Regions from separate parts of the Agrobacterium sp. GW821-FHT14E08 genome, predicted to be linked through region 1. Evidence: predicted binding sites of a transcription regulator. Region 1 holds the regulator's gene; each other region holds the start of a gene.
What was found. The regulator LexA, encoded in region 1, represses DNA repair genes until DNA is damaged. The targets are predictions, from matches to a motif close to TGTTCNNNNTGTGTTCNG.

Region 1 (7,703 bases):
TCTGTTTCCGGTGCGGCAAGGGGCGGCGCAAATTGCTTGGTCAAGGGGAAAAACAGCATTTCCGGTATGCCGAAACGTTGCAGGGCGACTTGCCCGGCACGCGGGATATTCTGCTTCCCCTTCGTCGGACGAGCGACATTGCGACATATGGCACGCCCGCCATTATTCCCCGGCAAAATCTCAAAAACTCTGTCACTGGAAAAATTGCCATATGGGTCGCCGAAGAGCGCGCTTTTGGCCATGATTTTCTTTTTATTCCCGTTCTCATCGGCTGCGGCGCAGTTCTGTGGTTTTCTCTCGACGTCACGCCCGCGTCATCCGTTCTGGCGATTGCATTTTTGCTTGTCGCGGGCCTGGCGCTCCTCGTCAGATATACCCCCGGCTTCATGTCGACGGCTTGCGGTCTCTGCGCTTTTGTTTTGCTCGGCATGCTTCTGGCCGATTTTGAAACCCGGCGGGCCGGAACCGTGGTGCTGGATACGCCCGTCACCACCACCCTCACCGGCACGGTTGCGCGCCGGGAGGTTGATGCGCGCGGTTCCTGGCGATATGTGGTTCGGCTGACCGCGACGGCGGCGCCGGTTTTGTCTCGTCCGCCACAGATGATTTCCGTGCTATCGCGCGGCAGGGGTGAACCGGCGGCACTGGGCGCCACCATCAGCGGCAAAGTGCGCCTCTCGCCGCCGTCCGGCCCCGCCTTGCCGGGATTGAACGACTTTGCCTTCGCATCCTATTTCAAGGGAATAGGCGCCACCGGTTTCTTTTATAAGCCACCGCAGACGCTTCCGTCACCTGCAGGGGACATCAAGGCCGAGGCGGGCTGGCTCGAATGGGCGGATATGTGGCTCTACGGACTTCGCAGCGCCATTGCGGAACGTATCCGCTCCACCATCGGCGGTGATGCCGGCGCTTTCGCCGCCTCCATCGTCACCGATGAGAGACAGGCGATCTCGGCGGAAACGATGGAGGCTTTGCGGCTCTCCGGCCTTGCCCATATCGTTGCGATATCCGGGCTCAACATGGCGCTGGCGTCAGGCATTTTCTTCGTTGGCCTGAGATTGGCCTTCAGCCTGTTTCCGGGCTTTGCGCAGCGCTGGCCGGTCAAGAAGATCGCGGCCTTTGCAGCACTGCTGATGACACTCGCCTATTACCTCATTTCCGGTTTTGCCGTCTCCGCCGAACGCGCATGGTTGATGATGTCGGTGATGCTGATCGCAGTTCTTTTCGACCAGCCGTCTCTCAGCCTGAGAAATGTTGCCCTTTCCGCTCTGGTCATTCTGGCTTTCTCGCCATCGGAAATCATGGGGCCGAGTTTCCAGATGTCATTTGCGGCCACCATAGCGCTTGTTTCTGCCTATGCCGCCTGGAACCGCTGGCGGACCGAGCGGGATCGGTTGCTGGTCGGGCGCAGGCCCGGCTGGATGACGGTGCTGCAAATGGCAGGTGCCGTCATTGGCGGTGTTGTCACGACATCGCTGATCGGCGGACTTTCGACGGCGATCTATTCCGCCGAACATTTCCATCGTGTCACCACTTATGGACTTTTCGCCAATCTGGCTGCCATGCCGTTGATGTCGCTGATCGTCATGCCGTTCGGTCTTCTCGCGATGCTGCTGATGCCCTTCGGGCTCGATGCGCCTTTCCTGAAGATCATGGGTTATGGCATGGCTCTTGTCATCGAGGTCGCCAATGAGGTGGCGTCATGGGGTGGCAGCGCGGCGACGGGGCGGCCGCATGGGTGGTTTATCGGTCTCGCCACAGCGGGTTTCCTGCTGCTGACTTTGCTGCGCAGCCGGCTTGCCCTTCTCGGTATACCGGTCCTGATTTTCGCCTTCGGCCTGTCAGCTTTGCCCCCCCGTTATCCGCCTCATCTCCTGGTGCACGAGGACGGCCAGCTGGTGGCCATGCTGGAGGATGGCAAGGTCTTCACGACAAGAGCGCGGCCACCGGACTTTGTGTATGGCCAGTGGCAAAGGGCGCTGCTGCTGCCGGAAAAACCCGTGCCGCCAATAGTAGTGGAGCCGGAGGTTCGGGTAAGCACTGCCGGCTTGGCGCCGAAAACGAAACTCCCACCCAAAGAGATGGCGGCGGTGACGAAAGAGATGACGGCGGCGCTGAGGGATGCCAAGGCTGGGGTCTTCACCTGCAGAAAAGACATATGGTGCGTGGCCCGCGCCGGCAGCGGCGAGTGGATCATCGTTCTGGAGGATGGCCGCTTTGCCGGAACAGCCTGTGATATCGCCGATATTGTCATCGTTTCCCGCCGAACTTCGTTTTCACAGTGCCGCTCCGGGGCGCTGCTTCTCAATCGAGACATATTGCGACGTATCGGTTCAGTGGAAATAGATTTTGCCAATATGGATCAGGCAGGCGTGGTAAAACGGCTGCGCGCCGCAATATCTGGAACGGACAGGCCGTGGAGCGAACATCGTTATTACGACTGGAAAAGCGGCCGTTTCGATCATGAGGTGCCTGAGGCCGTCAACAGGCTGCTGGCGACGTCAGAGTGAGCCGCCAGCGTGGTTCATCATGCCCTGGCGCGCAGATCTTCGATCACGTCGCCGATCCCGCCAATTTCTTCTTCATGCGCCGTGTCACGCCAGGTTTCCTTCAAACCGGCCTCGTACCATTCACGCATCGCGGGCAGGGCGAGCAGCCTTTCGCAATAGCTCCTGGCCGCGGGTGAAAGATCGGCGCCATAGCTCTGGAAACGGAACGCCACCGGGCAGAAAAAGGCGTCGACCGCCGTGAATTTCGCGCCGGCGAGATATGGTCCACCGAATTTTTCAAGGCCTTCGCTCCACAGCGCATCAATGCGCTTGATATCGGCGGCAAGCCCGGCATCCCCGCCCTTCGGTCTTGCCCTGATGCCGACAGACATGGGATAGAGATTGCGCAGCGAAGAAAAGCCGGCATGCATTTCACTTGCCGCCGACCGTGACCAGGCCCGTGCCTGCTTGTCGCTCGCCCAGACACCCTGATGTCTTTCAGCAAGATATTCAGCGATCGAAAGCGTTTCCCACACCATGAAGCCGTCATCGACAAGGCACGGCACCTTGCCGGTTGGCGAAAAGGAGGAGAAGGAAATTCCTTCACCGAACGGAATGAGTTTTTCGGTGAACGCGATACCCAGCGTGCGCATCAACACCCACGGCCGCAACGACCATGAAGAATAGTTCTTATTCGCTATATAAAGATCGTACATGGCGTATCTCCCGGATATGACGCGCATTTTTATACCTGCCGGGCGTCCGTGGAATATCGAAAATAATCCATGGCTCCCATAAGCCGTATTGATGAATGATAAGGGGAGGGCATGGACGGCAACGCTTCGCAAATATCACCGTCCGGAGACAGCTGAAAAATCACCAATCGACCGACGATGCAATTCAACTTCGCGAAGGCTTGGTGAGAATTCAAGAGCTGAATGCGGCAGGCCAGACCTATGTCGTCATACTAGCAAAACGGAAAATCAGCATGAAACTGTAGCCAGTTTCGGAAGGCATCAGGCATCGCCCGCGTCAGTCACATACCACCGTGCGTATCCAAATTATGCCATGCTTCAGGCAGTCTTCACCTCTCATACAGGCGTCATCATCAAGACGACGCCTGTCGAAAACCGGATGACATCCCGTCCATCGGGTCAATGATAACGGCGGATCAACCCAACCAGCTTGCCCTGGATTTTCACCCGATCCGGTCCGAAGATGCGGGTCTCATAAGCGGGGTTTGCAGCCTCGAGCGCGATGGAGGCGCCCTTGCGGCGGAAGCGCTTCAGCGTCGCCTCCTCGTCATCCACCAATGCCACAACGATATCGCCCGGATTGGCTGTATTGCCGTTGCGGATAATGACGGTGTCGCCGTCAAAAATGCCGGCCTCGATCATCGAATCGCCCTTGACCTCAAGCGCGTAATGTTCGCCGGTGCCCAGCATATCCACCGGCACGGCAACGTCGTGGGTGTTGTTCTGGATGGCGGAAATCGGCACGCCGGCGGCGATACGGCCCATGACCGGCACGGTAACGGCGCCACCGAGATCATTGGCTGGTGCCTTGGGGGCAGGGGTCGGTTCCGGCGTCTTCGGCTTGCCGAGGCTGCCTTCGATGACGCTCGGCGAAAAGCCGCGCTGCGGCCTTGCGCCCGGCGCGTAGGCCTCGGGCAACTTGATGACTTCCAGCGCCCGTGCCCGGTTAGGTAGCCGGCGAATGAAACCGCGCTCTTCGAGGGCAGTGATCAGCCGGTGAATGCCGGATTTGGAGGCAAGATCGAGTGCGTCCTTCATTTCATCGAAGGAGGGCGGCACGCCGGACTCTTTCATTCTTTCATGAATGAAGAGAAGCAATTCCTGCTGTTTGCGCGTGAGCATGAGGAAAACACCCTTGAGAATCGTAGTGGAGATCGCGAAACAAATACAGAACGAACACTATATGTTCCATATGTGTTCCGCAATCCCCTAAAATTTCGTGAAGCTGCTATCTGTTGTTTTGATGATTTGCCTCATCGCACGAAATTGTGCTTTTCTTCGCCTCGAACCGGTGCAGCATGGCTTCCTGTCGCGCCGCCAGCAGGAATGACAATGACGAAACCCTATTGCATCGATCATCTCGTCTTGCCCGTGCAGGCTCTTGCCGTTGCGGAAAAGCGCTATGAAGACCTCGGCTTCACGGTTGCGCCGGAGGCTCTTCATCCCTTCGGCACGCAGAATGCATGCGTTTTTTTCACCGATGGGACCTATCTGGAGCCGTTGGCAATTGCTGATCCGGCTAAATATAATGCCTCCGTGAACCGTGGCGATGTGTTCACAGGCAGGGATCAAGCCTTCCGGCAGGGTCATGGCAGGGAGGGATTTTCCGCTCTGGTAGCCCGAACCGGGGATGCCTTTGCCGATCATGAGAGATTTGCGGTCTCCGGCCTTTCGGCGGGCGATATCTTTGAATTTTCGCGGCCTGTTCGAATGCCGGACGGTTCGCAAAGCGAGGCGGCATTCCGGCTTGCTTTTGCAGCAGCAAGCGGGACGGCTGCGGATTTCTTTTCGTTCAGCTGTCAGCGGCTTCAGGTGCTGCCGGGCGATCGCACGGCACTGGAGCGCCATGCCAATGGGGTTCTCGGCCTCAGCGAGATCGTTCTGTTTTCAGGAGCCGATCGAAATGCGGCGCGGCTGATCGAAACGGTTTTTCGCTGCAAGGGTGAAATGTCCCCGGATGGTGATATGGTTTTCGCAACCGGCAATGCGCGCATCCGATTGGCGGCAAAGCCGGTTTTTGGCGGGCATGGCATGGATGCCAGGGAGTGGGGCGACGGCGGATTGCGCGGCGCGGGCGTCATCTTTTTGTCACACGATCTTGCCGTGACAGAAGCTGTGCTTGCTGCTAATGGCGTGTCCTGCGCAAAAGCGGGCGGCCGCCTGGTGGTGGCAGCAGCACCCGGTCAGGGCGTAACATTCGCCTTCGAGGAAAAATGATGAGCGTTACGAACAATCTCAAAGTCACCGCCGGCGATGGCGCCAGCAAGGTTTCCTTTTCCAATACAGAGCGTTTTTCGCTGATTGCCGGCCCCTGCCAGATGGAGAGCCGCGAACATGCCTTCATGATCGCCGGTGTCCTGAAGGAGCTTTGCGACAAGCTGGGGATCGGGCTCGTTTATAAGTCGTCCTTCGACAAGGCGAACCGCACCTCGCTTTCCGGCAAGCGCGGCATCGGCCTTGAGAGCGCCATGCAGGTTTTCGCCGACCTCAAGAAGGAATTCGGCTTTCCTGTTCTGACTGACATTCACACCGAAGAACAATGCGCCATCGTGTCCGAAGTGGTGGATGTGCTGCAAATCCCGGCCTTTCTCAGCCGCCAGACAGATCTTCTCGTCGCCGCCGCGAAAACCGGCCGCGTCATCAACGTCAAGAAGGGCCAGTTCCTCGCCCCCTGGGACATGAAGAATGTGCTGGCCAAGCTGAATGAGAGCGGCAATCCGAATGTGCTTCTGTGCGAGCGTGGCGCCTCCTTCGGTTACAACACGCTCGTTTCCGACATGCGCTCGCTGCCGATCATGGCTTCGCTCGGCGCGCCTGTTGTCTTTGATGCCACCCATTCGGTGCAGCAGCCGGGCGGGCAGGGCGGCTCCACGGGCGGCCAGCGCGAATTCGTCGAGACTCTGGCGCGGGCGGCGGTTGCTGTCGGTGTCGCCGGGCTTTTCATCGAGACCCATGAGGACCCGGACAATGCGCCGTCCGACGGCCCCAACATGGTCCATCTGAAGGATATGCCGAAACTGCTGGAAAAGCTGCTCGCCTTCGACGCCATCACCAAGGCCTGAGCGGCGAGGCGGGCACTGTCTGTGCCAATCGATTTTAATGGCGGGCGGGCCGTTTCTGCCGCCCGTCGTCATTGTAATTTCTTCGCCATCGTCTAAGACAGGCGACGGAAAATATCTGTTCCATTCCCAAGGGAGAGACCATGACTGCCATTACCGATATCATCGCGCGCGAAATCCTCGACAGCCGCGGCAACCCGACCGTTGAAGTCGATGTTTACCTCGAAGACGGCTCCATGGGCCGCGCCGCCGTTCCTTCCGGCGCCTCCACCGGCGCGCATGAGGCGGTTGAGCTGCGCGATGGCGGCAAGCGTTATCTCGGCAAGGGCGTGGAAAAGGCGGTTGAAGCCGTCAATACCGAAATCTTCGACGCCATCGGCGGTTTCGATGCCGAAAACCAGATCCAGATCGACCAGACGATGATCGTTCTCGACGGCACACCGAACAAGTCGCGCATCGGCGCCAACGCCATCCTCGGCGTGTCGCTCGCTGTTGCCAAGGCTGCTGCTGAAGCCTCCGGCCTGCCGCTTTACCGTTATGTTGGCGGCCCGAACGCACATCTTCTGCCGGTTCCGATGATGAACATCATCAATGGCGGCGCGCATGCCGATAACCCGATCGATTTCCAGGAATTCATGATCCTGCCGGTTGGTGCGGAAAACATCCGCGAAGCCGTGCGCATGGGTTCTGAAGTGTTCCATACGCTGAAGAAAGAACTGTCTGCACAGGGCCACAACACCAATGTTGGCGACGAAGGCGGTTTTGCGCCGGGTCTGGAAAGCGCGCCGGCAGCACTCGATTTCATCATGAAGTCGATCGAAAAGGCTGGCTACCGTCCGGGCGACGACATGTTCATCGGTCTCGACTGTGCCGCAACCGAATTCTTCAAGAACGGCAACTACGTTTATGAAGGCGAAGGCAAGACCCGTTCGCCGATCGAGCAGGCCGAATATCTGGCTGAACTCGTCGCCAAGTATCCGATCATCTCCGTAGAAGACGGCATGGCTGAAGACGACTGGGACGGCTGGAAGGCTCTGACTGATCTTATTGGCAACAAGTGCCAACTGGTCGGCGACGATCTTTTCGTCACCAACTCCGCTCGCCTTCGTGATGGTATCAAGATGGGCGTTGCAAACTCCATCCTCGTCAAGGTCAACCAGATCGGCTCGCTCTCCGAGACCCTGGATGCGGTTGAGACCGCACACAAGGCTGGTTACACCGCCGTCATGTCACACCGTTCGGGTGAGACGGAAGATTCCACCATCGCCGATCTCGCTGTTGCGACGAACTGCGGTCAGATCAAGACCGGCTCGCTTGCCCGTTCCGACCGGCTCGCAAAGTACAACCAGCTGATCCGCATCGAGGAAATGCTGGGTCCGCAGGCCGCTTACGCCGGCCGT
Region 2 (7,703 bases), on a different contig from region 1:
GGTCGTTGCAACCCTGCTCGGCTGGCTGGCGCTTGGCCAAAGCCTCACGCCAGCGCAGATCGTCGGGTTCGTCGCGGTGCTCTTCAGCATCTGGCTCAGTCAGCGCAGCCAGTTGCCGAGATAGACTTTTATCAGGCCCATTCGCCCTTGCGCATAACGGGAACCGTGGAGCCGTCCGGCTTCACGCCATCGATATCCACCTTGTCAGAACCGATCATCCAGTCGATGTGGATAAGGCTGGAATTGCCGCCCTGCGCCTTGATCTGATCCTGCGACAGCGAAGCGCCATCGAGGAAGCATTTCGAATAGCATTGTCCGAGCGCAATGTGGCAGGAGGCATTTTCGTCGAACAGCGTGTTGTAAAACAGGATGCCGCTTGCCGAGATCGGCGAGGAATGCGGCACAAGCGCCACTTCACCCAGGCGGCGAGCACCCTCATCGGTATCCAGCACCTTGTTCAGTACGGCTTCGCCCTTCGAAGCCTTGGCCTCCACGATGCGGCCGGCCTCGAACTTCACCTGAATATTGTCGATCAGCGTTCCCTGATGCGACAGCGGCTTGGTGCTGGACACGTAACCATCCACGCGCAGCGCATGCGGCGTGGTGAACACTTCTTCCGTCGGGATGTTCGGGTTGCAGGTCACGCCGTTCTTGGCGGCGGAAGCGCCGCCGTGCCATTCATGGCCATCCGCCAGGCCGATTTTCACATCCGTGCCAGGGCCGGTGAAATGCAGCGATGCGAAGCGTTCGCCGTTCAGCCATGCCGAACGTTTGGCGAGATTGGCGTTATGCTCCGCCCATGCCGCGACCGGATCGGCCAGATCCACCCGCGAGGCGGCGAAGATGGCGTCGGCAAGTCTGCGCACCGCTTCGTCCTCCGTCACATCAGGAAAGACCTGCTTTGCCCAGGAGGGGTTGGGATAGGAAATGATGTTCCAGTTGATATCGAAATTGGAAATCTTCTCCAGCGCCGGCTTGTAGGCGGTAGAGTTGGCCTTGTTGGCACGCGCCACCTTGGCGGGGTCCTGCTCGGCCAGCAGCATCGGGTTGTCGCCTGCAATCGCCAGCCGCGCCGCGCCATTGGCGTAGGCCTTCGCCATGCCTTCATAAAGCCAGCCTGAAGCCCGGTCGAAATTGGTGTCACTGGCGTGGCGATAACGGGAAAGCGTGGTTTCCTCGTCGGAATAGAAGGTGGTGACCAGCCCACCGCCGGCAAGATAAGCGTGTTTTGTCAAAAGCCGAACCAGCGGCAGGGCTGCAAGCGGAGCAGTGATCACCAGATCCTGATCCTTCTGCAATTGCAGGCCGACTTTGACGGCGACTTCGGCCAGTTTTTCAAGTTTGACGGGATCGATGGGAGAAACGGTCATGATCTGCCTTCGCATATTTCAATTGAGGCGCCGACCATAGCCCATTCCTTTCGAAAGCCAAATGCTTTCAAAAGCTGGATTGAAACCTCAGTCGGCCACCAGTGGCGCAATGATGGCCTTTAGTGCTGTCTGGGCGTCGCGGGGTGAAAGCCGCACCTGCAAGCCTCGCTGTCCGCCATTCATGTAAACATAATCATGCGCCATCGCCTCAGCCTCAATGGCCGTCGGCACCTGTTTCTTCTGCCCGAAAGGGCTGATGCCGCCAACATGGTAACCCGTGGCGCGTTCCGCATCGGCCGGTTTCATCATGCTGGCGGATTTGCCGCCGAAAGCGGCGGCGAGCTTCTTCATGCTCACCTCGCGATCAGACGGGACAACGACGCAGATCGGCTTGCCGTCCAGCTCAGCCATCAGCGTTTTCAACACCAGATGCGGCGGTTCGCCGATCGCCTCAGCCGCCTGCAGGCCGATCCTGTCGGCATTTGGATCGTAGTCATAGCTGATGGTGGTGAAGGCGACGCCAGCCTTGGCCAGCATTTGGGTAGCGCGGGTCGTTTTGGACATTGGGAACGGCGTTCAGGCAAAGAGGGTCTGGTAGGTTTCCGGTTTGAAGCCGACGGTGATCTTGCCCTTCGCTTCCAGCACGGGGCGCTTGATCATTGAGGGCTGCTCCAGCATCAGCCCGATGGCCTTTTCGTGGTCAAGATCGACCTTCTGGCTGTCATTCAGTTTCTTGAAGGTCGTGCCGGCCCTATTAAGAACCGTTTCCCAGCCTGCGGCATCACACCATGTTTCGAGATGGGCGCGGTCGATGCCGGTCGCTTTATAATCATGGAAAGAATAGTCGACACCATTGGTTTCCAGCCAGCTTCTGGCTTTCTTCATCGTGTCGCAGTTCTTGATGCCGTAAATCGTAATCGTCATGCTGCCAGCCTCTTTGTCTTCAAGCTCTCCGGCATAACAAAATATACGCCTTATTCAACCGTCCGCTGAAGTGCCCTGCGTCGTTTGAGAGCGGTAGCACCCAAGCCATGCAGAATCGCAATGGCTGATATCCAAACGAGCGCGAGCAAAGCTGCATGGCTTCCCTGCTACATCATGAGTTGTAGAACCGGCCCGAAATGCCCATTATCTGGGCATCAAAGATGGAGAGAAAAATGCGTCAGGTTGCAAAGACATCGCGTAACTTCTTCGGCGAAACTTTCGCCGTTCTGGGTGCAGCACTTTCGGTTTCGGCCGCTGTTCGCGCGCACCGCAAGCCGGCCCGCGCCGACCTCGAAGCCCTCGGCATCGATGGCAAGGCTTTCGACAAGGTTCAGCTCTAAGCTGTTATCATTTGTAGCGAGGCGGCACCGCCTCGCTTGCGCTCGGGGTCGAAATCCATGCCGGTTTCGACGGGCGAGGTGGATGCGTCGCCGATGGCTCAAGACGCGTTCCGTATTCACACAGGAAGGTTGCCCCGTAGTCCTCGGAGGACAGATGCGGGATAAATTGTCAGCGCGGGATTGTTGCGCCGCTTTGAGTGCACGTCATCGAGATACTGCACTCTGTTTCGGCCGCTTCGACGGGCCGATCACTTTTTCCGATAAATATAACTGGCTCTCAGGCCGCTCATAACGATCCGCCTTCGCTGAAAGCGCAAAGCGTGCCAGCAGCTCGTGCCTTGTTTCGCCATTATGGCTGAAGACAAGTTCGAAATTGCCCGCCAGCCAGCTATAGGGTTTACCGGCGGGCATAAGCTCAATCTTCCCACAGCCATAGATCATGGTGAGATGCGGCGTAAAAGATGATGCTGTAACAAAGGGAAGATTTGCCCGCCAAAGGGCGCGTTGCAATATCTTCACGAGAGCCTTGATTTCCGGCATGTCGCGGCTGCTTCGCAGCACCAGACTATTGCGATTACCAAAAAGCGACGTTTCTTCGAAAGTGACAGGAACGGGCCGCGCATTGATTTCCCCCAGCGCCGCCTTCAGCCTGTTTATCAGCCCGTGAGGCACCGTCTCGAAACATCCGATACAGAGCAGCGTGATATGCAGAAGCTCTGCCGGATAGGCTGCACGCCTTGTCCGTCCTTCCGCATACTGTGAAGCATCGGCAAAGATTCTATCGGCCAGGGCTGCCGGCGGCTTCAACAATAAGAGAAGCTTGCTGCGAAATCGCGGATTGAGGCGCTGTATTTTCGGCGTCTCCAGCCCTTCAAAGAAAAGCTGCCTTACACCTCCTTTATCCGTCAACTCGAAACCCATGACGATACTCCACGGCCTTTGCCAAGGCCGCGATATTATCATTGCCAGAAGAAATTAAAAGAACGAAAAGAGAACAAATGCATTCCCGACAGGCAGGGGAACTCCAGAAAATAACAGCATGGTGCGTTGAGTTGACAATCTACCTACTAGTTGGTAGGCAATGAATATGAGAAACCCACAAACCAAGGCCGATGAAATTCTTCGTTGCGCGCGTATCCTGATTGTAAGCGGCGGCTACAACAGTTTCAGCTACGCCGATATTTCCAGCGTGGTCGGCATTCGCAATGCCAGCATTCACCACCATTTCCCGAGCAAATCAGACCTGGTCCGCAAACTGGTCGAGCAATACAGGCAGGAAGCTGCAGCCGGACTCGCCGAGCTGGAGCGAAACATCTCTGATCCGCTCGAAGAGCTTCGCGCCTATATCGGCTATTGGGAAGGCTGTATCGCTGATGCGACCCATCCCTTCTGCGTCTGCGCTCTGCTTGCCACTGAAATACCGGTCCTTCCCGAATCTGTGGTTCTTGAAGTGCGTGCGCATTTTCAAAGCCTCTCGGACTGGCTCGCCGCCGTGCTGGAGCGCGGGGCTGCCCAAGGACGCCTTGTGCTGACAGGAACAGCGCACACCAATGCCGAAATGTTCATGGCCACCGTGCATGGTGCAATGCTCTCGGCCCGCGCCTACGGTGATGCCGCAGCCTTTGGCGCGATAACCCGCCCCATGCTGGAGCGCATCACAGCTTGAAAATGAAACGTCGCGAGGGAGGTGAATGCATGACCTGAGCGACATCCCGACCCGATAAATAGACAGCATTACGCTTCCAGATCAGTCGTCAACAGTCTGCTTCCCCGGGCCGTCATCGCCCCTGTGGAAGAGAAAGGCAATCTCTCATGTTCGGAATTTCTCCGCTTGGCTGGGTCCACACGCTCGGCAGCCTGCCCGCCATTCCCGTGGCCATTTACATGTTTGCCCGTCACGGTCGGATCGTTCCGCGATCCAGGCCGGGTTCAATCTATTTTGTGTCCATGCTGATTGGCGCTGCGACGGCCTTCCTCGTGGCGCATCAGCCGGTCAGCTACGCCATCGGCGCGCTGACCATCCTGTTCCTGCTCGCAGGTTACGGAATTGAACGCATTCTCGGCTCAACGCGCACCGCCAGATATATAGAAACCATCTGTCTGAGCGTGAGCGCATTTCTCCTGATGGTACCGACGGCGACCGAGACCCTGCGTCGTGTTCCGAATGGTCATCCCTTTGTTACCGATTTAAAATCGCCGCTGCTTCTCGGTGTTCAGGGCGGGTTGCTGGCGATCCTCGTCCTCGGCCTAACCGCCCAGATCATCTACCTCGCAAGACAAAACAGAAACGCCGCGAGCTAGTCGCGGCGTCATCGTCTAAGCTATGCCTATTGTAGGCGTTATTCCCACTCGATCGTGCCGGGCGGCTTGCTGGTCACGTCGTAGACGACACGGTTGATGCCACGCACCTCGTTGATGATGCGGGTTGCCGCACGGCCAAGGAAGTTCATGTCATAAGGATAGAAATCCGCCGTCATGCCGTCCACGGAGGTCACGGCGCGCAGCGCACAGACAAAGTCATAAGTGCGGTAGTCGCCCATGACGCCCACGGTCTGTACCGGCAGCAGAACGGCGAAGGCCTGCCAGATGGTGTCATAGAGACCGGCCTTGCGGATTTCGTCGAGATAGATCGCGTCCGCCTTGCGCAGAATATCGAGCTTCTCGCGGGTAATTGCGCCGGGGCAGCGGATCGCCAGACCCGGACCGGGGAAGGGGTGGCGGCCGATGAAGCTTTCCGGCAGGCCGAGTTCGCGGCCAAGCGCGCGGACCTCGTCCTTGAAAAGCTCACGCAGCGGCTCGACGAGCTGCATGTTCATGCGCTCGGGAAGACCGCCGACATTGTGGTGGCTCTTGATGGTGACCGAGGGGCCGCCGGAGAAGGAGACGCTTTCGATGACGTCAGGGTAAAGCGTGCCCTGCGCCAGGAAATTCGGTGCGCCCTTGCCGTCGGCGGCGATCTTGGCCGCTTCGGCCTCGAAGACCTCGATGAACAGGCGGCCGATGGTCTTGCGCTTCACTTCCGGGTCAGAGACGCCCGACAGTTCGCCCAGGAACAGATCGGCGGCATCCACATGCACCAGCGGAATATTGTAATGGTCGCGGAACATGCCGACCACCTGCTCGCTTTCGCCAAGCCGCATCAGGCCATGGTCGACGTAAACGCAGGTGAGCTGGTCGCCGATCGCCTCATGGATGAGGATCGCCGCAACCGAGGAATCGACGCCGCCGGAAAGGGCGCAGAGCACACGACCGGTGCCGACCTGGTCGCGGATCTTGCGGATCATCTCGGCGCGGTAGGCCGCCATTGTCCAGTCGGATTTGAGGCCAACGATCTTGTGTACGAAGTTGGAGAGCAGCTTGCCGCCGTCAGGCGTGTGCACCACTTCCGGGTGGAACATGGTGGTGTAATAATGGCGTGTCTCGTCGGCAGCGATGGCGAAAGGTGCGTTTTCCGATGTCGCAATGATCTCGAAACCTTCCGGTAGCTTCGTCACGCGGTCGCCATGGCTCATCCAGACCGGATAGCTCTTGCCCTGTTCCCAGAAGCCCTCGAAAAGCGGGCTCGCCTTCTTGATGTCGATATCGGCGCGGCCGAATTCCGCCGCGTGACCGCCCTCGACTACGCCGCCGAGCTGCGTGCAGAGCGTCTGCTGGCCGTAGCAGATGCCGAGGATCGGAACCTTGCTGTCGAACACCGCCTGCGGCGCGCGCGGGCTTCCTTCCGCCGTCACGGATGCGGGGCCGCCGGAGAAGATCACGCCCTTGGGCTGAAGCTTCTCAAACGCCTCTGCGGCATTCTGGAACGGATGGATTTCGCAATAGACCCCGGCTTCGCGGATGCGGCGCGCAATGAGCTGCGTCACCTGGCTGCCGAAATCGATGATGAGAATGCTGTCGGGATGGGCTATCTGGGTCATGGCGAGCCTTTAAAGAAAATGGCGGCTTTAGGCAACCCGCAAGCGGGCATCGAACAGCGGAAATTTGCGAAAATCGCAAGGTTTCAAAGGGCGATCGCACCATCCTCGATCGCGCGGCAAAGCCGGTCGACGGCATCCGCCAGCTTTTCATCGATGATGTGCAGATACTCCGTCCAGTCGTCCACATGGTTCACATCGGCCTTGCCATCGGAAATACCGCGCAGGCCGATGAGCGGCACGCCGAAGCGCTGGCAGGTTCTCAGGATGGCAAAGGTCTCCATTTCCACCATATCGGCATCTATTAGCCCATAGGCCGCGCCGGAGACAACGTTGGCGCCCGTGGAAAGCCGCGCCTCGGCTATTTCGGGTATCCGTAAGGGCAGGGCCACCTCGGCCGGCAGATCAAGCAGCGGCGTGCAGCCCTTTTCGAAACCGAAGGCAGAGGCGTCCATGTCGCGATAGGAAACCGAAGTCGCCTGATAGATACCCGTTTGTTCGAGCGTTCGCGAACCGGCAGAACCGAGCGAAACGACAAGGTCCGGCAGATGGTCGGCGGCATCGAGACCGGCAAGAACGGCCGTGACTGCAATCGCCGCCTCCACCGGGCCGATGCCTGTCATCAACGGCGCGATGCGAGCCTGGAGATGGGGACCATATTCGGGGGAAGCCGCCATGACAAAAAGAACGGATTTATCCGCAACCTGCGAAAGCCGGTAATTCATCCGGTAATATCCTCGCGACCCTTCATCACCATCATTGTCCCTGTCATGGAGGCGATCAGCTTCGCTGGCCCGTCCGACAGTGCGTAGGCGCGGCCATCGGCGACGATGAGATTGTTTCCGGGCTTGATGATTTCGCCACGAAACAGGAACCGCTCGCCGCGTCCGGGCGACATGAGGTTGACTTTGAACTCGATGGTCAGCAGCGAGGCTTCCGGCTCGATGATCGTGTAGGCGGCATAGGTGCAGGCGGTGTCCAGACCGGCGGCAATGACACCCGCATGCAGGATGCCGTGCTGCTGCGTCAGCTTCTCATGAAAGGGTAGTTCGATTTCCACCAGCCGGTGTTCGATACGGCTGATCTCGGCGTTG
Region 3 (7,703 bases), 120 kb from region 1:
CGCCGAACCAGCGCGTCCAGTGAGGCAGGTTGAGCTTGCGGACATTCGTCACGCCGCGGTCCGGCTCCATTCGGATGAGTTCGTCCATATCGACGGACTTGCCCTTGGCCTTCAGTTTATCCGCTCGAGCTTCCGCAGCCTTCTTCTGCACGAAGATGGGTGAGGGCAGGCCCCAGCGCGCATGCACGAGCTGCTTCTTGCCATCCGCAGTTTTGCGGACGATGGGCCCCATCTGGTCGGGGTTCATTTGATAGGCCGGCATCAGGTTGATAAAGCTCTCAGCGTCCTGAGCCCACTTCGAGACCCAGTCCTTGTCTTCCATGCGATACAGATTACACATGGCAGCAATTCCTCCGTTGCGACCGAATGCAGTTTGTCGGGTTTCCTGCGTCGCTAGTCGAGCCTGTAAACGTCGGCATTGTCCTGCCGTTCCCGCAAGCCTTTGTAGGAAGCATGTCGCAATTTGCGGTCCCCAGTCCAGACCCGGAACTCGATCTCGGCGATCAAGGTCGGCTCGACCCAGACGATGTCTGATTTTTCGGTAAAGGGTACAGGCGGCTGCTTTCGTTTCCAGCGCAGCTTGTCGAGCGTTTTTCGAAGCCTGATCATCTCGGCTTCTTTGAAGCCCGTGCCGACGTTTCCGACATGGATGAGCTCGTCGCCGCGATATGCAGCCAACACCAGCGATGCGAACCCCGTTGGCGATGTCGTCGATCGCTCGTAGCCGACGACCATGAACGCTTCGCTCTCAACGCATTTGACCTTCACCCAGTCGCCGGTGCGGCCGGAGCGATAGGGCTGATCGAGATGCTTGCCGACGATCCCCTCGAGGCCAAGGCTGCGGACATGCTCCAACAGGACGTCCGGTTCGGCGTCGAGTGTTTCCGAGAGACGGATGGCGCCGTCATTTGCCTTTATCGTATCCTCGAGAAGATGCCGGCGTGATCGGTATTCCATCTCCCGCAGATCCTGACCGTCCAGGTACATAAGATCAAAGGCGTAGAGGACGGCATCAGATGCTCGATTGCCGGCCGCCTTGCCCGAAGCGCCCAACGACTTCTGAAGTAGCCCGAAATCCGGCCGCCCTTCATCGTCAAGCACCACCGCCTCGCCATCGATGATCATCGTTGCCGGGCCCAGCGCTCGGGCTGCCTGTTCTATCGCCGGAAACCGGTGCGTCCAGTCATGACCCCCACGGGTAAGGATGCGGACCCCTGTCGGCTTGATGTGGACCGCCAGCCGATAGCCATCCCACTTCAGCTCCCAGCTCCACTGGTCACCTCGTGGCGGATGGGCCTTCAATTGTGCAAGCGCCGGCTCGACGCGGTCGGGCATCGGATCGAACAGAAGCTGTGGCTGTGCAGGGTTACGCTTCCGACGCGGCTTTGAGCGGATCGGGGCTTCGATATCACGAAGGAGCGGCTTTGATCTCGGTGGCTTCGTCATTGGAAGAGTTCAGCACGAAAACCTTAAGAACATTGTGACGCCGCCCATCTATCCCCACTATCCACCATCTGGAGCCGACAAGAGCGAAGTGCCGTAAAAAATTGTCGTGATGTCTATATCCTTGAATCCTTTTCGAATCTTCGGTTTTGCTAATACTAGGATTGTATTCCTCAACCTTGTGGTGCTTGACTCTCTAGCGTCACTAGAACAAACAATGAACAAATAGCCCGTGCGACATGATGCCGATCCTTTGAACACGACCTTAAAGGGAGCCGTGAACGATGACTGCTGCCCGTTCCCCCAGGGCTCCTGGAGGGGTCTTAGATGTGATCTGCGACTTGCGTGAACGCATCGCATCGCTGGAGGGCGGGTCCGCGAAACGCGCCGGAACGCTCGCCTTCGGCGTCCCCGAAATCGACGCGGCCTTGCCTGGCGGGGGTCTTGCTTATGGAGCCCTGCATGAGTTTGCGGGCGGAGGATCCGGTACAGTCGACGGAGCGGCTGCCGCGCTTTTTGTGGCCGGCATTGCCGCGCGAACCAAAGGCCCCGTCATCTGGTGTCTGACCCGGCCGGATCTGTTTTTCCCGGCGCTCGCAGAGGTCGGTCTCCATCCCGACCGCGTCATCTTCGTGGAGTCCGACAGGGAAGAGGATGTTCTGGCCAATATGGAGGAGGGGCTTTCCTTCGGCGGTCTCGGGGCGGTCGTCGGCGAACTTGTCCGCCTGCCGATGGTCAGTTCCCGACGCTTGCAGCTGGCTGCCGAGCGAACCGGGACGATGGCGCTTGGTGTCCGCCGATGGCGACGGCAGACGGAGGCGAATGATTTTGGCCAGCCGACGGCGTCAACCACCAGATGGCGGGTGAGTGTGATGCCATCGGAGGAGCTGCCGGTACCGGGGGTCGGCAGGCCTCAATGGTTTTTGGAATTGATGCGCGTGAAAGCGGGTGAGTGTGCTGAGTTTCTCGTGAGAGCGTGTGATGACAAGGGTCGTATCCATTTATCTTCCGGATCTGCCGACGGATCGCATTCGTCGAGCCGATCCCTCCATTCCGCCTGAACAGCCAATCGCCGTGATCGCGAGAAGCGGTTCGAAGCGATGGGTGTCTGCCGCCGATCCGGCTGCCAGAAAGGCGGGCGTGCATGCCGGCTTGGCGGCGGCAAAGGCGCAGTCGCTGTTTCGCGGCCTGATGCTGGTTGACGCAGATTCGCAAGCCGATCGAGCCGCGCTCGAGCGCATCACGCTCTGGGCGCTGACGATCTATTCGCCGATCGTCGCCGTCGACGGGATTGATGGTATCGTCATGGATACGGAGGGCGCCGAGCATCTGTATGGCGGCGAGGTGCCAATGGTGACAAAGATCGCCAACCAGTTTCTGGGCAGGAAGCTGACTGCCCATGTAGCGGTCGCCGACAGCTGGGGTGCTGCCCATGCTTGCGCGCGGGCCATCAATCGCGAGACGATCGTCATTCCGTCAGGCGAGACAGTGCGAGCGGTGGAAAAACTGCCGATTTCGCTTCTGCGCCTGCCGTCAAAGATCGTCTCTGATCTGCGCATTCTCGGTTTCCAGACAATCGGCGAGCTTGCCAACACCCCGCGGGCCCCGCTGACATTGCGCTTCGGTCCGGAGGTCGGCCGCCGTCTCGACCAGATGCTCTGTCGTATCGCCGAGCCGATCGAGCCAATCCGCACGCCTCAGCTGCTTGAAGTTTCCAAGGCCTTTGCAGAGCCGATTGGCGCTGCCGAAACAATCAACAAATATGTCGGGCGCCTTGTCGTGCAACTGGTCGATGAGCTCCAGAAGCGCGGCCTCGGTGTCCGCCGAGCCGACCTGCTCGTCGAGAAGGTTGACGGCACCAGGCAGGCAATCCGCGCCGGAACAGCCAAGCCTGCCCGCGACGTTGCCTGGCTGACAAAACTGTTTCGCGATCGCACGGATAAGATCGAGCCGGGTTTCGGGATCGAGAAACTCACCCTTGTTGCGGTTCTGGCCGAGCCATTGGAGGAGGCGCAGAAAGTCTCTGCTCTGGTCGAGGATGACATCACCGATGTGACGCCGCTGATCGATATCTATGGAAACCGGGGCCAGCGGGTGTATCGCGTCGCACCGGTCGCCTCCGATGTGCCGGAACGCTCCGTCCAGCGGATCAGCCCCGTCGCTGAACCGATCGCCGTTGAGTGGGTCAGCCATTGGCGCCGGCCGGTCCGGCTTTTACCACGTCCCGAACTGATCGAGGCGATCGCGCTGATGCCTGACCGGCCGCCGGTCTCCATCGTCTGGCGCGGAAAGCGCCGTAAGGTCAAACGCGCCGACGGCCCGGAACGCATCTTCGGCGAGTGGTGGCAGCGCGACGCCGAGATGGAAGCTGTGCGCGATTACTTTGTTATTGAGGACGAATCCGGTGAACGCCTGTGGGTGTTTCGCTCTGGCGACGGTGTTGATCCTGAGACCGGGTCCCATCGCTGGTTCTGTCATGGGATTTTCGCATGAGCTACGCCGAGCTGCAGGTCACGACGCACTTCTCCTTTCTGCGTGGCGCATCTTCAGCGCAGGAGCTGTTCGAGACCGCCAAGATCCTGGGGATCGAAGCACTCGGCGTCGTCGATCGCAATTCGCTGGCAGGCATCGTCCGCGCGCTGGAAGCATCCCGCGCCACCGGTCTGCGTCTGGTCGTCGGCTGTCGGCTCGATCTCGCCGACGGCATGTCGCTTCTGGTCTATCCGATGGATCGATCCGCCTATTCGCGTCTGACTCGGCTGATCACGCTCGGCAAGTCGCGTGGCGGCAAGAACAACTGTATCCTGCATTGGGACGATGTCGTCGCCTATTCTGAAGGTATGATCGGCATTCTGGTGCCGGATCTGCCGGATGCCACATGTGCCGCGCGGCTTCGAAAAATGGCTGAGCTATTTGGTGATCGCGCTTACGTGTCTCTCTGCCTGCGCCGGCGCCCCAACGACCAGCTGCGTCTGCATGAGATATCCAATATGGCGAGCCGGTTCAAAGTCAAAACCGTCGTCACCAATGACGTGCTGTTCCATGAGCCAGGCCGCCGGCAATTGCAGGACATCGTCACCTGCATCAGGCACAACACCACGATCGATGATGTCGGCTTCGAGCGTGAGCGCCATGCCGATCGCTACCTCAAGCCACCGGAGGAAATGGAGCGCCTGTTTCCGCGATACGCGCAAGCACTGGCGCGAAGCCTGGAAATCGTGCGCCGCTGCAAATTCTCGCTTGAAGAACTGACCTACCAGTACCCAGAGGAGGCCATCGTGCCGGGCAAGGATGCCCAAGCCTCGCTGGAGCATTATGTCTGGGAATGCGTGCCGAACCGCTATCCAGAGGGAATGCCGCCGGATGTGTTGAAGACCGTTCGGCACGAACTCGATCTCATCCGCACCATGAAATATGCGCCTTACTTTCTGACGGTGTTTTCGATCGTCCGTTTTGCCCGAAGTCAGGGCATTCTCTGTCAGGGCAGGGGATCGGCGGCCAACAGTGCCGTCTGCTATATTCTCGGCATCACGTCGATCGACCCCTCAACCAATGATCTCCTCTTCGAGCGTTTCGTCAGCCAGGAACGCGACGAGCCGCCCGACATCGACGTCGACTTCGAGCATGAACGGCGCGAGGAGGTCATCCAATGGATCTACACGACCTACACCAAGGATAAGGCGGCCCTCTGCGCGACCGTCACCCGCTACCGGGCCAAGGGCGCAATCCGCGATGTCGGTAAGGCACTCGGCCTGCCGGAGGATGTCATCAAAGCGCTGTCGTCCGGCATGTGGTCCTGGTCGGAAGAAGTTCCCGACCGAAACATCAGGGAACTCAATCTCAACCCCGATGACAGGCGTCTGGCGCTCACCCTGAAACTCGCGCAGCAGCTGATGGGTGCACCGCGTCATCTTGGCCAGCACCCCGGCGGTTTTGTCCTCACCCATGACCGGCTGGACGATCTCGTGCCGATCGAGCCGGCGACGATGAAGGACCGGCAGATCATCGAATGGGACAAGGACGATGTCGAGGCACTGAGATTCATGAAGGTGGACGTTTTGGCGTTGGGCATGCTGACCTGCATGGCCAAGGCTTTTGATCTCATCCGCGAGCACAAGGGCCAGCACCTTGATCTCTCGAAGATCGAGCAGGAGGATGCGGCGACCTATGCGATGATCCGAAAAGCCGATACGCTCGGGACCTTCCAGATCGAAAGCCGCGCGCAGATGGCGATGTTGCCGCGCCTGAAACCCCGCACCTTCTACGATCTGGTCGTGCAGGTGGCGATCGTCCGGCCCGGTCCTATCCAGGGCGACATGGTGCACCCCTATCTTCGCCGCCGCGAAGGCAAGGAGCCGGTCGAATATCCCACACCCGAGCTTGAGGCCGTGCTTGGCAAGACGCTGGGCGTGCCGCTGTTTCAGGAGAGCGCCATGCGCGTCGCCATGGTCTGCGCCGGTTTTACCGGTGGCGAGGCCGACCAGCTGCGCAAATCGATGGCCACCTTCAAGTTCACCGGTGGGGTCTCCCGCTTCAAGGACAAGCTCGTCGCCGGAATGGTGAAGAACGGATATTCGCCGGAGTTTGCCGAGAAGACGTTCTCGCAACTTGAAGGCTTTGGCTCCTATGGCTTTCCCGAGAGCCATGCAGCCTCCTTTGCGCTGATCGCCTATGCTTCGAACTACATCAAGTGCCATTACCCGGATGTCTTCTGCGCAGCTCTTTTGAACAGCCAGCCGATGGGCTTTTATGCCCCCGCTCAGATTGTCGGGGATGCGATCAAGCATGGTGTCGAGGTTCGGCCGGTTTGCGTCAACCGCTCGCGGTGGGACTGCACGCTGGAGAGGATCGGCAGCTCCGATCGGCATGCTGTTCGGCTTGGTTTCCGGCAGGTGAGGGGACTGGCGGTCGCGGATGCGGCGCGGATCGTAGCGGCCCGCATAAACAACCCGTTTGCCTCTGTCGATGACATGTGGCGCCGGTCCGGTGTGCCGACCGAAGCGCTTGTTCAACTGGCAGAGGCCGACGCCTTCCTGCCACCGCTCAAACTCGAACGACGCGATGCGCTCTGGGCGATCAAGGCGCTGCGCGACGAACCCTTGCCGTTGTTCGCAGCCGCAGCCGAACGCGAGGCGGCGGCGATTGCCGAGCAGCAGGAGCCAGAGGTGGCGCTTCGGCAGATGACGGACGGCCATAACGTCATCGAGGACTACAGCCACATCGGGCTCACTTTGCGCCAGCATCCGGTCGCCTTTCTTCGCGATGACCTGTCGGCACGCAATATCATCACCTGTGCCGAGGCGATGAATGCCCGGGATGGCCGATGGGTTTACACCGCTGGACTCGTGCTGGTGCGGCAGAAGCCGGGATCGGCCAAGGGTGTGATGTTCATCACCATCGAGGACGAGACGGGTCCCGCGAACATCGTTGTGTGGCCGTCGCTATTCGAGAAGCGTCGGCGTATCGTACTGGGATCCTCGATGATGGCGATCAACGGTCGGATCCAGCGGGAAGGGAAGGTCGTCCATCTCGTCGCGCAGCAACTCTTCGATCTCTCAGGCGATCTAGTTGGCCTTGCCGATCGAGATACGGGGTTCAGGCTGCCGACCGGGCGGGGCGACGAGTTTGCCCATGGAGGCGGCGGGCCGGATTCACGCGACAGGTCGAAACCGGTGGTCCCCCGGGATATGTTCACACCCGATCTTCATATCGATACGTTGAAGGTGAAGAGCCGGAATTTTCAATGATTTGCAACAAAACCACTCCTCAAAAGTTTGTTCGCGGATAGCCGAACCGACATGCGCAGCCGGTCCTCTCCGACCTCCTAGCTAAGAGGCGCTTTTTACGTTCATCGTCGCGCAAGCAATTGCGCGCCAGTAATTCAGTCTGGCATCAAGTCGGCAATTTGCCCGTGAGAAACCAGCAGGCGAGGGTTCGCCATACTGCCGCTCTCTTCGTCGACGGTGACAGCGTACGCCGCAACGCCAACGTGGCGCGGTGCCATAGCGCTCGCCATTTTCTCGGCAGAAGCTTGATTTGAGGCCGGCCGCATCTCACCCGGAACAATGCCGCCGCGACCGTTTTTGAACTGCACGACAATAATTTTCTCAGCGTCGGACATATTTACTCACTCCAAGTTTGTTCTACAAATGTTCTCGTTTTAGAAGGGAGTCAATGGGCGCGTGCCTATAATCCTAGGTCATTGGGTAAGTCTGGTTCAGGTTCTGCTCGTTCGTCAAAGCCGAGGATTAAATGGTGCC

Region 2: a site for LexA is predicted at 3,675-3,692, ahead of AC1ROR_RS11720 (2'-5' RNA ligase family protein). Genes of this name have one in related genera too.
Region 3: a site for LexA is predicted at 1,650-1,667, ahead of AC1ROR_RS04695 (ImuA family protein). Genes of this name have one in related genera too.

The regions. Positions count from the first base shown of each region.
Region 1 is NZ_JBXAPJ010000001.1:833,769-841,471, forward strand. Features, by position in the region: gene AC1ROR_RS04060 (hypothetical protein) at 1-242, opposite strand, end outside; gene AC1ROR_RS04065 (ComEC/Rec2 family competence protein) at 138-2,510, shown strand; gene AC1ROR_RS04070 (glutathione S-transferase family protein) at 2,528-3,205, opposite strand; gene lexA (transcriptional repressor LexA) at 3,644-4,366, opposite strand; gene AC1ROR_RS04080 (VOC family protein) at 4,577-5,461, shown strand; gene kdsA (3-deoxy-8-phosphooctulonate synthase) at 5,461-6,306, shown strand; gene eno (phosphopyruvate hydratase) at 6,447-7,703, shown strand, end outside.
Region 2 is NZ_JBXAPJ010000002.1:615,767-623,469, reverse strand. Features, by position in the region: gene pecM (4-hydroxybenzaldehyde efflux transporter PecM) at 1-124, shown strand, start outside; gene AC1ROR_RS11740 (aminopeptidase) at 132-1,370, opposite strand; gene ybaK (Cys-tRNA(Pro) deacylase) at 1,458-1,934, opposite strand; gene AC1ROR_RS11730 (ArsC family reductase) at 1,947-2,294, opposite strand; gene AC1ROR_RS11725 (hypothetical protein) at 2,528-2,695, shown strand; gene AC1ROR_RS11720 (2'-5' RNA ligase family protein) at 2,900-3,616, opposite strand; gene AC1ROR_RS11715 (TetR/AcrR family transcriptional regulator) at 3,783-4,361, shown strand; gene AC1ROR_RS11710 (hypothetical protein) at 4,508-4,996, shown strand; gene guaA (glutamine-hydrolyzing GMP synthase) at 5,035-6,612, opposite strand; gene AC1ROR_RS11700 (5'-methylthioadenosine/S-adenosylhomocysteine nucleosidase) at 6,696-7,334, opposite strand; gene AC1ROR_RS11695 (PaaI family thioesterase) at 7,331-7,703, opposite strand, start outside.
Region 3 is NZ_JBXAPJ010000001.1:953,647-961,349, reverse strand. Features, by position in the region: gene AC1ROR_RS04705 (SOS response-associated peptidase family protein) at 1-340, opposite strand, end outside; gene ligD (non-homologous end-joining DNA ligase) at 394-1,446, opposite strand; gene AC1ROR_RS04695 (ImuA family protein) at 1,728-2,504, shown strand; gene AC1ROR_RS04690 (Y-family DNA polymerase) at 2,425-3,936, shown strand; gene AC1ROR_RS04685 (error-prone DNA polymerase) at 3,933-7,190, shown strand; gene AC1ROR_RS04680 (hypothetical protein) at 7,325-7,564, opposite strand; gene AC1ROR_RS04675 (hypothetical protein) at 7,630-7,703, opposite strand, start outside.